4 regions of the Bacillus sp. PK6-16 genome follow, and region 4 is predicted to be linked to each of the others. Evidence: riboswitches for the same ligand, from Rfam matches in the RefSeq annotation. Region 4 holds a riboswitch; each other region holds the start of a gene.
What was found. Region 4 has a riboswitch for lysine ahead of M1D66_RS22780 (amino acid permease). Riboswitches for the same ligand answer to the same signal wherever they lie in the genome.
Positions count from the first base shown of each region.

Region 1: linked by a shared signal. The riboswitch ahead of M1D66_RS12160 (amino acid permease) and the one ahead of M1D66_RS22780 (amino acid permease) in region 4 are both predicted to bind lysine.
Region 2: linked by a shared signal. The riboswitch ahead of M1D66_RS18100 (aspartate kinase) and the one ahead of M1D66_RS22780 (amino acid permease) in region 4 are both predicted to bind lysine.
Region 3: linked by a shared signal. The riboswitch ahead of lysA (diaminopimelate decarboxylase) and the one ahead of M1D66_RS22780 (amino acid permease) in region 4 are both predicted to bind lysine.

Region 1 is NZ_CP096511.1:2,377,081-2,380,298, reverse strand. It holds gene M1D66_RS12170 (sulfite exporter TauE/SafE family protein) at 1-293, shown strand, start outside; gene M1D66_RS12165 (GNAT family N-acetyltransferase) at 330-779, opposite strand; lysine riboswitch at 1,100-1,292, shown strand; gene M1D66_RS12160 (amino acid permease) at 1,405-2,871, shown strand; gene M1D66_RS12155 (iron-sulfur cluster biosynthesis family protein) at 2,985-3,218, shown strand, end outside.
Region 2 is NZ_CP096511.1:3,554,101-3,557,318, forward strand. It holds gene M1D66_RS18090 (DUF4166 domain-containing protein) at 1-295, opposite strand, end outside; gene M1D66_RS18095 (DoxX-like family protein) at 300-1,208, opposite strand; lysine riboswitch at 1,401-1,587, shown strand; gene M1D66_RS18100 (aspartate kinase) at 1,790-3,019, shown strand.
Region 3 is NZ_CP096511.1:3,873,130-3,876,347, reverse strand. It holds gene M1D66_RS19800 (LTA synthase family protein) at 1-737, opposite strand, end outside; gene M1D66_RS19795 (DUF3888 domain-containing protein) at 993-1,388, shown strand; lysine riboswitch at 1,478-1,659, shown strand; gene lysA (diaminopimelate decarboxylase) at 1,840-3,156, shown strand.
Region 4 is NZ_CP096511.1:4,438,378-4,441,595, reverse strand. It holds gene M1D66_RS22785 (ABC transporter permease) at 1-424, opposite strand, end outside; gene M1D66_RS22780 (amino acid permease) at 485-1,909, opposite strand; lysine riboswitch at 2,057-2,238, opposite strand; gene racE (glutamate racemase) at 2,440-3,218, shown strand, end outside.

The DNA of each region.
Region 1 (3,218 bases), 2.1 Mb from region 4:
GGGTATTTTCTCTCATGCTCGGTGGTATCGTAGCGGCACCAATCGCGGCATGGCTAGTTCGCATCGTTCCTTCTCATTTACTTGGCGTATTAGTTGGTGGTCTTATTATCTTTACAAACATTCGTACACTGCTTACTACATTTAAAGTGGATCCAACTATTATTTCACTTTCTTACGTTGCAGTTGGTCTTGTCGTTATTATTTCTATTTTCATTGCTGTTCGTAATCATTCCAATCGTCCTAATACGTCAACGGCTGAGTATCCGAATGATCAGAAGCAAATGCTACCATAACTATAAAAAATACCGCTCAATTTAGAGCGGTATTTTTTATTTTTCTATTTTCCAATTAATCATCATTTCTGTAGCATTTACTCTCTTCATATGTAACTTTTCTAAAACACGCATCGAACTATAATTATCTAGAAGTGTCTCTGCAATTATTGTTTCTACCTCACCTGTTTTGAAAGCCCAATCGATTAGTTCTTTTACAGCTTCTGTTGCATAGCCCTGATTCCAATATTTCTCAATGAATCCATAGCCAATTTCTACTGTTTGATCCTCGTTTGGTTTCCCTTTAAACCCAATATCACCTAAAACGCTATCATCTTCTTTTCGAAGAACATACCACGCCCCCCATGGTAATAAAGTTGCATCTTGTTTTACATTCTTTACATGCCCTACAATATGCGGGCCGCTATTGTATCCTTGCTCGTTAGCGACTTGAATCCTCTCTTCTGTACACGGCACTATATAGAGCCTTTCTGTTTCTAATTTCATTTTGATTTCCCCTTTTTGCTTAAACGTTACTCTAATTATAACAAATAATATGACTTTATTATGAATGTCGAATTATATTTTCTGAATTTTCTTTTAATTTAGAGGGTTTTTCAATATTTTTTGCGAAACATTTGTATAACAATTTTTTCTTTGCTTATTGCTACATAATAGTAGGTTCGGGTGGAGTTTTGCAAGCGTTTCCTATACAATAACCGATATTTTTTGACTTTTCCTAACAAAATATCTTGCAATATATTCAGAAAGTCATTACAATTGCCATATATTAAAAATCTTAGCAATATATCAAATCCTCATCAATCCGATGAGGTAGAGGTTGCGACTTTTAAGAGTACGACGGACGAGACACAGAGAATGTCACCGACTCCGTTTGAAAGGAAAAGTTGCCGAAGTTTATATTTCTTCTCTGGAAATATGAGCTGGGGCTGTCTCCGAAAGGAACAGAACTGTCACGTTTACAAAATTACCGTGTAAACGTGGGGTGCTATCTTAACGGAAGGGTATGATGGGGTGGTTATTTGTGAAACGTTCCGCCAAATTCCTTTGGCGGTTTTTTGTATTTTTCTCCCCCGCTCCTTCCTAACCTACAAGAAAAGGAGTGTTGAACATGAATAGCGCAACAAATCAATCTACCTCTAAAACGCAAACTACACAAGGACAAGGTGAATTAAAACGCGGATTAAAATCTCGTCACCTTACGATGATTTCTCTCGGCGGTACAATTGGTACCGGACTATTTCTTGCCAGCGGTGGTGTCATCCATTCAGCTGGACCTGGTGGTGCATTAATTGCATACGCCGCAATTGGAATTATGGTTTACTTTTTAATGACAAGCTTAGCTGAACTCGCAGCTTACATGCCTGTTACTGGATCTTTTAGTACGTACGCAACAAAATTTGTTGATCCATCACTTGGCTTTGCACTTGGATGGAACTATTGGTATAACTGGGCAATTACGATTGCTGCTGAACTAGCTGCTGTAACATTAATTATGAAATTTTGGTTCCCAGATACCCCTTCTCTTATTTGGAGCGGATTATGTTTAGCTATTATTTTCCTTTTAAACTACTTATCTGTTAAAGGGTTTGGTGAATCTGAATATTGGTTCGCACTTATTAAAGTAGTTACGATTATTATCTTTTTAATTGTTGGTTTCATGATGATTTTTGGAATTATGGGCGGCGAAACGGTTGGCTTCAAAAACTTCACTGTTGCAGATGCACCATTTAACGGCGGTATCATGGCAATTATCGGTGTGTTTATGGCAGCTGGTTTCTCATTCCAAGGTACTGAACTATTAGGAGTAGCTGCTGGTGAAACATCTGATCCAGAACGTAATATCCCAAAAGCAATTCGTTCAATCTTTTGGCGTATTCTTTTATTCTATATCCTTGCGATTCTCGTTATCGGTTTATTAATTCCTTATACAACTGAAAGTCTTGCTGCAAGTGATGTAACAGTAAGTCCATTTACACTTATTTTCGAAAAAGCGGGCGTTGCCTTTGCTGCTTCTGTTATGAACGCTGTTATTTTAACGGCAGTACTATCTGCTGGTAACTCTGGTATGTATGCATCAACTCGTATGCTTTGGGATTTAGCTCGCCAAGGGAAGGCACCAAAGTTTCTTGGTAAATTAGATAGCCGCGGTGTACCTGTTAACGCATTAATCGTAACATCGATTGTCGGTAGTATTGCTTTCATTGCTTCTTTATTCGGTGACGGTGTTGTATACATTTGGTTATTAAATGCATCAGGAATGTCTGGCTTTATCGCTTGGGTCGGCATTGCAATTAGTCATTACCGTTTCCGTAAAGCGTATATCGCACAAGGAAAAGATTTAAATGACTTACCATATAGAGCAAAATGGTTCCCCTTCGGTCCAATCTTTGCATTTACACTTTGTATCATCGTAATTTTAGGACAAAACTACGGGGCATTTATGGGTGAGTCAATCGACTGGAACGGTGTACTCGTTTCTTACATCGGTTTACCACTCTTCTTAGTACTATGGTTAGGTTATAAATTTACGAAAAAAACAAAAGTGATTCCACTTGATAAATGTGAACTAAAATAAAGTGAAACGAGCAAACAAATTTGTTTGCTCGTTTTTTGTTGCAAACCTCTTTACTTCCCTATTGCTCCTGTTTTTGCAATAATAAAGGAAATATAAATAAAGGTTGGGATACAATGAACATTCGCATTACTGATGAAGCAAAAGCAGCTATACATAGATTAGAACTTGAAGATAAAAAGATCGTTCGCATTAGAGGAACAATGACGAACTCTTGTAGTATTTTCGTTGATGTCGATTTAATTTGGGATACATATAACGCAGATGATGTTGTATATGAAGATGCAGAGCTTATCGTACAAATGGATTCATTCACGAAAGACTACACTGGTGATACGGTGAAACTTGAT
Region 2 (3,218 bases), 880 kb from region 4:
TCTTATTATGGAAATAAAAAGTACGGTTCCACCTTACTAATTCTCGTCCATATTCATCTCGCTCAGCTATGTTTTGTATCGTAAATGGAATTTCCTCTCCTCGTTCCGAGAAAAACATTCGAAACTTCGATGTAATGTTCAATATAAATTTCACGAAAAAAGAGCCACCGTAAATTTCATCCATCTTTCCTTCCCCTGTAAAACTATTCTCTTCTGTAATCGCATAACGCTTCTGCAATTCAGGATGAAGATTTTTATAGGTATCCCCTAATAATCGTTCATACATATTAGCCATACACTTATCCCTTTCTCGCCCTCTTGCAATTTTTCGCGCTTGGTAAATCGAAACTATTTATATAACCGACAATTGATAACCCCATTAGAAGAACATTTAATGTAATCGGATTAAACGCCCCTGTAAAGCTTGCAATATTCGTAAATCCTGCTGCTAACGTTAAAACTAGTAATACAATAATATGCAGTATAAATAATTTTCGTTTTATTATTGGCCACAGCCATACGACACCGAAAATTATTTCTAACATCCCAATTATTTTAAGTATACATATACTACTTTCATTTGAACCGATTAATACAGAAAGCATCTTTACTTCTTCTAAATGAGTAAACAGTAGTTTTGGCACTATCCCTTGATATATCCATACAAAAGCAAATAAAAAACATACGAGCCAATACGTCATTGTTCTTCTAATTAGTAACCTAGGATGAAGCCCCTTTTCTAACCATAATTTTAAAGCATCAAAACTCCAAGCAGTCGCCCAACCTAATAACGGCCGAAATATATAGCAATCTATTACATTCCCTACACGACCAAATCTTGTATCATAATCATATTGTGTCTCAAAATGGATGTATTCTTTATTTGGCGTATACTTCCAATAACCACGTCCTATTTGAATAAGAGATAATGTATTATCCGTCCAAAATTTTAAAGAAGAAATTCTTTCACCAGTTTCTTTTCTTATTTCACCTATTGATTCCCCTTCTCCAGCTATTTCAAGCCCAAATCCAATCTTTGTTTTATACAAAAACTTCTGTGGTTCTCCTTCTTTTTTCTCTAAATACGAAATTTCAGTAAAGCGAGCATCCCACTCTGTATGTATATGTGGTTCTTGCGTATATTCCCATAATTTTTCCATCGTCGTGTTCATTTTTGTCGCAACATAAATAGGCTGTTTCCTTTTCATTCTCCCCACCTCCTATGCACTATAAGTTTAATGTACATGCAATGAATTTATTTTGCTACATTTTTCACAAACTTCCCCAAAAAAAGAAAGAATTTTTAAAATATATATAAAACACTTGATTCCCCGAAAAATTTAAATTATTATAAAACAAATGTTACCAACAACTTCATAAATCAAACACTCTCGCCTAAAACGTGAGATAGAGGTTGCGATACTTATGAGTATTCTAATGGAGACACAGAGATGTCTATGAAGTTAGATAAAAGGAAGTATTGCCGAAATTGATAAATTTCTCTGCATTTATCAATTGGGGCTGTTTTCGAATAGAAACAGAACTGTCATATGTACAAACGTGTACGTATGAAGAGCTATCTACAAAAAAGAGATATCATTTTTTATGATATTCCTTTTTTGGCGGTTTTTTTATTAGCTCCGTTTTCTGTTTCCCTTTTCCTGTAACAGCACCATCCTCACTTATTTGAGATGGTGTTTTTTGTTTGTCTTTCTGGTAACTACAGGAGTATTGGGATTTATATATTTCCTAATCTATTCTTAAAAATAGACGAAAGAAGGAATCTGTAATGGAAACAATTGTTCAAAAATTCGGTGGCACTTCTGTCGGAAGCGTCGAACGCATTCAACATGTAGCAAATTTAATTATTGAAGAATATGAACGAGGTCATAGCATTGTCTCTGTCGTTTCAGCAATGGGAAAAAGCACAGATGAACTTGTCGCACTCGCTAACGCTATCACAGAAAATCCAAGTAAACGTGAAATGGATATGCTTCTATCTACAGGAGAACAAGTAACTATTTCATTATTAACAATGGCACTGCAAGCAAAAGGCTATCATGCAATTTCATTAACAGGGTGGCAAGCAGGTATTACGACAGAATCTGTACATAGTAGCGCACGGATTACTGACATTCATACAGATCGTATTCAATCTTATCTTGCTGAAGGTACGATTGTTATCGTAGCTGGTTTCCAAGGTATAAGTGTAGAAAATGAAATTACAACGCTTGGCCGTGGTGGCTCTGATACGACCGCTGTCGCACTAGCCGCTGCACTTAAAGCAAAAAAATGTGATATTTATACGGATGTTACAGGCGTATATACGACGGACCCACGAGTTGTAAAAGATGCTTACAAATTAGACGAAATTTCTTATGACGAAATGTTAGAGCTTGCTAATCTCGGTGCTGGCGTATTACACCCACGCGCCGTTGAGTTTGCTAAAAATCATAACGTAGTTTTAGAAGTTCGCTCAAGTATGGAACAAGAAAACGGAACAATTGTAAAAGGAGAATGTAACATGGAACAACAATCAATCGTTAAAGGTATTGCATTTGAGGATAATATTACACGTGTCACAATTAAAGGACTAGAACAAGGCTCGCTTTCAACAGTTTTCTCTACATTAGCATCAGCACACATTAATGTAGATATCATCATTCAAAGTATTACAAATGAAGGAACTGTACATCTCTCCTTCTCCATTCACTCGAATGATTTAAGAGAAACTTTAAAAGTTTTGGAACAAAATCAAGAAACTCTTCACTATGAATCTGTAGAACATGAAAACCACTTAGCAAAAGTATCAATCGTAGGATCTGGCATGGTATCTAACCCAGGTGTCGCTGCAAATATGTTCACTACTTTAAAAGAAGAAGATATTCATATTAAAATGGTAAGTACATCAGAAATTAAAGTGTCTGTCGTTATTGACCGCCTTCATTTAGTAACAGGCGTTGAGGCGCTGCATCAATCATTTATGGCGAAAATTGAGCCTTTCGTGCAAATGAGCTAATTTGATATGTTTAGTAACGCTTATAAAAAAATCATATTAATCTACTTCCTTCCTATTAAATAAAAAGCTATTCGTTAACAAGATGCTATATGACATATTAAAAGCACCTTGTCACATTTTCCTATACTGTGACAAGGTGCTTTTGACTGAAAGGAATTTGTAACTACTTAGTAGTATAATTATGAGGATGATTAAATAA
Region 3 (3,218 bases), 570 kb from region 4:
ACATTTTTACCTTTTGCAGCTCCAAATAAGTTTTTATCAACTTGTTTGTCTTTTGAGTCTGTATAGTTTTTAATTTCAGAAAACCCATCCCCACTTGCAAATACACGCTCAGCTGAAGACTTGGATTGAAGCGTAATGTCAAATAGATGGTATGTGTATAAACCTAAATTCTTCACGACAGTTTGACGGTCAAATGAGCGCGAGAACATTTGTGGTTTATAAATAACTGATACAACAATTTGTAGTGCTAATAAAGCTGTTACACCGCTAAAGAAAGTTCGCTTCTCTGAGCGGGAAAGTGGTGTTTTGTCGCCAAATGATGGGAATTTACGTGAAATAAACATTAAAATAATTGCATCTGCAAATAAAAGTAATGTTTTGTACGTAAAGAGTTCTTTTATACTTGTCCCTAAATCAGCCATATTGTTTGTTTGGAATAAAACCGGGAAAGTAACGAAATCGTTATAGAACCCATAAAACATTGCGTTTCCAAATAAAATAAATGACAGTATAAAACTGATTCCAATTATAATTCGGTTTCGGTGCTTAGATGCAAGTAAAGCTAAGCCGAAAAATAAAAGTAACGCAGCTAGTGGATTGATAAAAAGCATGAATTCTTCAAAGAAATTATCAATTTTAATATCAAATGCTAGCTTGTACACAATATATGTTTTAATCCATAGTAAAACGACTGCAACGAGTGCAAATCGCAGTTTTGGAAACAGATGTTGTAGCATAATATACTCCTCTCCTAAAAAAGCATGACAGTTCTTGTGAGTCAGTTTGCTTAACGACTCATTTTATATATACGAACAGTCCTTTGTTATTATGATTATTATACTATGAGTATCATTATACGAAAATAAAAGAAGGTTGTGGGCTTTTTTATAATAATCGAGTAGAAAAAGAGTGGTGGGAGACAATAAAACAGAATTTCTATGTATGATAATTATCGTACGCAGAAAGAATCGCGTGATAATACGGAGGTTATAATGCGAAAATTATTATATTTTATAGCATGCAGTAGTGTTATACTTTTTACTTCACCGAGTGTGTCGGTAGCCCAATATGATGCACCTCTTATGGAAGATGCACTTTATTCTGTTTTATTTCCAAAAATAAATAAAGCAATTGAAAAACAATATGGAAGTTTGAAACCTTATCAATGTCCTAAAATTATTAGTTTAAAAAAAGTGTATAGCGGTACATATTTATTTCAAGCAAGTATTGAAGTGACAAAGTATGAACGTGTTGCTGGGAAAATTGCTCCACCATTTGAGAAGGTAACGATTACATTTAATAACGAAGAAGGCGAATGGGAAGTGACAAAGATTTCAGTAAAGCGCTTACCAAATGATACGAAACTAAACTGTAAAAAAACAATATAAAAAATTGTTTGACAAATAAAATGGTCCTTTGGTATTGTTAATAGCAACAATTAGATGTTTGAAAATTAAATAGACTTACCTCATCTACTCTCAAAGGTAGAGGCCGCGATAGGAAAGAGTAAGCTATGGGAGATTTAATGGAATCTGTGATCATAGGTTGAAAGGGACTATTGCCGAAATATAAGAATAACCATCTTATTCATATATTGGGACTGCATTGAATAAATGTAGTACTGTCATAAGATTTATTTTATGGAGAGCTATTTGGAGATGTTGATGCGGTTTCTTATTTTGAGGAGATAACAACTCGTTTATTTTTTCAATATATATTTTTCCTAATAAGAAACGCGTGTGAACATTGTTCCGCGCGTTTTTTGTCTATCTAAAAGCGTGCTGCAATGAATAGAAGATTGGGGTTATGAGTTTTAGAGGAAATAAGGGAGGAATTTAAATGTATTTACACGGCACAAGCCGAATTAATGGGCAAGGACACTTAGAAATTGGAGGGTGCGATACGACGCAGCTAGCAAAGCAATACGGAACACCACTTTATGTATACGATGAAGAGTCTATTCGAGGAAAATGCCGAGCATTTCATCGTGCTTTTAAAGAAAGTGGTTTCTCTTATCAAGTAGCATATGCAAGCAAGGCGTTCTTGTGCATGGAGATGTGCCGAGTAGCTCGTGAAGAGAGTATGTCATTAGACGTTGTTTCTGGGGGAGAATTATATACTGCGCTCCAAGCAGGATTTCCGGCATCACGTATTCATTTTCATGGAAATAATAAAACAGAAGAAGAAATAGTGATGGCTCTTCAGGCGAATATCGGTTGTTTTGTTGTAGATAATTTCTTTGAATTAGAAGTTTTACACGATTTAGCGATGCAACATGGGAAATTTGTGAACATATTAATTCGTGTAACGCCTGGAGTAGAGGCGCACACACATGAATATATTACAACAGGTCAAGATGATTCGAAATTTGGATTTGGTGTTTCAAACGGTCAAGCGATGCAGGCAATTGGATTTGCTTTACAAAAATCAAATTATAATGTGCTAGGGATCCATTCACATATTGGGTCGCAAATATTTGAAACAGCTGGTTTTGTTCGAGCAATTGAAGTTCTTCGCCAATTTTTAGAAGAAGTGAGAGAGCAAACAAACTATGTAGTAAAAGTGTTAAATGTAGGCGGGGGATTTGGAATACGTTACACGGAGTCAGATACACCATTAACTCTTGAGGCATATGTGCGAGCTGTAACAAGTGCAGTGAGAGAACAATTTACTGTATGTGAATATCCATTGCCAGAAATATGGATTGAGCCAGGCCGTAGCATTGTAGGTGATGCTGGGACAACAATTTATACAGTTGGATCTGTGAAAGATATTCCTGGTATTCGGAAATATGTATCAGTCGATGGTGGAATGACAGATAATTTAAGACCTGCTTTATATAGTGCGCGTTATGAAGCGATGTTAGCGAATCGAGGGAATGATGAGAATGAGGAACTCGTTTCGATTGCTGGGAAATGCTGTGAGAGTGGAGACATGTTGATTTGGGATATTCATTTACCGAAAGTCGCTGCTTCTGATTTACTAGCAGTTTCCTGTACAGGAGCATACGGGTACTCGATGGCGAATAATTACAATCGGATTCGAAGACCAGCCGTTGTCTTTGCAAAAGGCGGAACATCGCAAGTAGTTGTGGAACGCGAAACATATGAAAATATTATTGGGAACGATCGCATACGTATTAAAGAGCTTGTCTAAATAGGAAAAGGAGTTGTTCGAATGGGCAATTCCTTTTTTATAAAATAAAATAATTAAAATAT
Region 4 (3,218 bases):
TTAACACGATAAAGATTGTACATAAAAAAGGTACAGTTAATTGCAATGATTGCATAGCAAGTGGAACGAGAATAAGGAACGTAAATAACAATGGGAAAAGCTGAATGATGTAATTGTATAGAAGAGATTTTTTGAAATAAGATGTTAATTTCTCTTCTAGTGCTAGTAAATAGACAGCATCAGGTTTTTGAATAAATGTACGGATAGGGCATCTCGTTATAATGAATGTAAGTACAATCGTTATAATTATTAAAGATATTCCTTTAGAAGGAGATGCTTTTAGAAACTGAGCATAATAATATGCACCAACGCATGAAATAAAGATAAAGCTATATAGTAAACCGTTAATCATACGTGCAAAGTATGTAATGATATTTTGAATATGTTGTTGGAAGCGACTGCTCCATAGCGATTCGATTGACATGTTTTTCACCTCTTTGTTCTATTATATATGTTTTACAAAAGAAAAAACGAGCAAATTGCGTTATGCAACTTGCCCGTTTTTCTTTTCGTTATTTTTTTTCTGATCACGATTCATTAATGGATAGAAAGCAAATCCGATTACGAATAAACCAATTCCGAGAAGGAACGTTTTTATATCGGATGCGCCCGTTTTAATAACCCATAGTGCGTAGCAAAGTGCGATAACTGCGACTATGCCATCTGTAATTCTTGCCCGCATTTCATTTTTATATGTTTCACCAGTTGCGACTAGTTTTAACTGGAAGATTGGTGAAACGAGATATGGAATGAGGTAGGCCAGTGTTGATACGGTAATAACGAATGTATAAGCTTCCGCAATGGTTCCTGATAATGTTGAGAATAGGAATACTTGCGACATAATGTTTGTTAATCGTAATGAGTAAATTGGACTTCCTTTTTTATTTGTTTTTGTGAAGAAGGAAGGGAAGAAACCTTCTTTTGCTGCTTGATAAGGTACTTCTGAGCTTAATAAAATCCAGCCTAAGATAGAACCGAACAGGGAAGTAAGAGCAAGTAATGCCATCAGTTTCCCGCCGCCGTGACCCATTGCAGCGTTTAGTGCATCTGCTAATGGACGTTCAGAAGCTTGTAATTTATCAACGTGAAGTACACCCATTGTTAAAATTGTGATTCCTAAGTAGATGGCAACTGTAATAAGTAATCCCGCAACTGTTGCGCGTTTTACCGTTTTTGGAGAAACAGCACGGTTTGATAAAAGAACGGCTGATTCAATTCCGATAAACGCCCAAAGTGTTGTAAGAGCAGCTAAATTCACTTGTGAAAGAAGACCGTGTGATGCCCCTGATTTATCAATCATCGGTGTGTACCATTGTCCAAATTTAGAAGCTTCGAATGCAAATAACGTAACGACGATGAATAAAAGGAATCCAGTTACTTTCGTTGTTGTTGCTAAGAAGTTTAGTTTTCCAGCTCCGCTTACACCGTTTGTTAATATAATATGAGTTCCCCAAAGTAAGATGGAACAAATCGTAAATGTAATTAGTTTTCCGACTTCTACGTTAAACGAACCGATTGAAAATAGTAGTCGCGTATCTTTCATAATTGGGAAGAAGAGTGATAAATATCCCGCAAATGATGTAATGATGGCAACGTTACTTGCCCAGTTTGCAACCCAATATCCCCATACCATACTGAAGCCAGCCATTTTTTTCTTTTTTGGTGTTGAGAATAAAGCATATGCATGACTTTGTGGCCCTGTCGTTAAATCAGGACGACGAATTGCTAAATTACCGAAAACAAGAGCTAGCATTAAAACACCAAACCCTGTAGTTAACCAAGCTAAAGTGACACCGAGTGGGCTTGCTGTTTGTGCCAACGTACTTGGCACCATGAAAATACCAGCGCCAACCATGTTACCGACAACGAAAGCTGTTAGTACCCAAAAGCCCCATTTTTTTTGTTGCATAGAAAATACCTCCAAAGTTAGTATAACCAAGTCAAGCGAGGAGATATGTATGTCTTCCTGAGTCAGGAAGAGAAGTCCCAAACAAAACAAAAAAAGCACGTAATTTGCCGCTACATGCTTTCTATCTTATAAGAAACCCACGACATACCTCTCGATAGCTCTCCACAAACGAAACGTTTGTGACAGTTCTGCACTTATTAAATGCAGACCCAGCAAGCGTGCATGGTGGACACGACTTACTTCGGCAACCATTCCTTTCTCATTCCTTCATCAATGCCACTACATCTCCTGAAATGATACTCTTAATGATTGCAACCTCTACCTCACCGAGATACGAATGAGGATTTAAATATTAAATTAACGTCTTTAAGAGTAACAAATGTATTTTTATACGTCAATGGATATAGTAATAATCAGATTATAGAGAAGAGTTTGTGATTAAAAGTAAGAGGGATTGTTATGTGATATTTGAATTTTCGTAATATAATACATGTTATTAGCGCTAGATGATTGAAAAGGGGATGAAGTAAATGTCTGTATGTCATAAACATTCAGTAATAGGTGTGCTAGATTCGGGAGTTGGAGGATTAACAGTTGCGAGCGAAATTATAAGACAATTGCCTAAAGAAAGCATTTATTATATTGGTGATAATAAGCGTTGCCCGTATGGGCCAAGAAGTGTAGAGGAGGTGCAATCTTTCGTATTTGAAATGGTTGAGTTCCTCAAACAGTTTCCATTAAAAGCGCTAGTCGTAGCATGTAATACTGCTGCAGCTGCTGCATTGACTGCGCTGCAAGAAGCACTTTCCATTCCAGTTATTGGCGTTATACATCCAGGAGCAAGAGCGGCAATTAAAGTGACAAAGAAAGGAGGAATCGGGGTAATTGGAACTGTAGGTACAATAAAATCTAATATGTATGAAAAAGCATTACACGAGCTGGATACATATTTGGAAGTGCATAGCTATGCTTGCCCGACTTTAGCCACAGTTGTAGAAAATCAATTAGAAGATACAGCATATGTCACGCAGCAAGTGAAACAAGCTTTACTTCCATTAACGAAAGAAGATATAGATACGTTAATTCTTGGGTGTACGCATTATCCACTTTTAGAGTCTTATATAAAAAAGGAACTAGGAGAAGACATAAAGATTATTAGTTCGGCAGAAGAAACAGCGATAGAGCTAAGTACCATTTTACAGCACAAAGGAATTTTGTCTGACAATCTGAATCCGAAGCATCGTTTTTTTACGACGGGATCTGTTTTATCATTTGAACATATTGCTGAGCGATGGCTAGGGTATCAAAT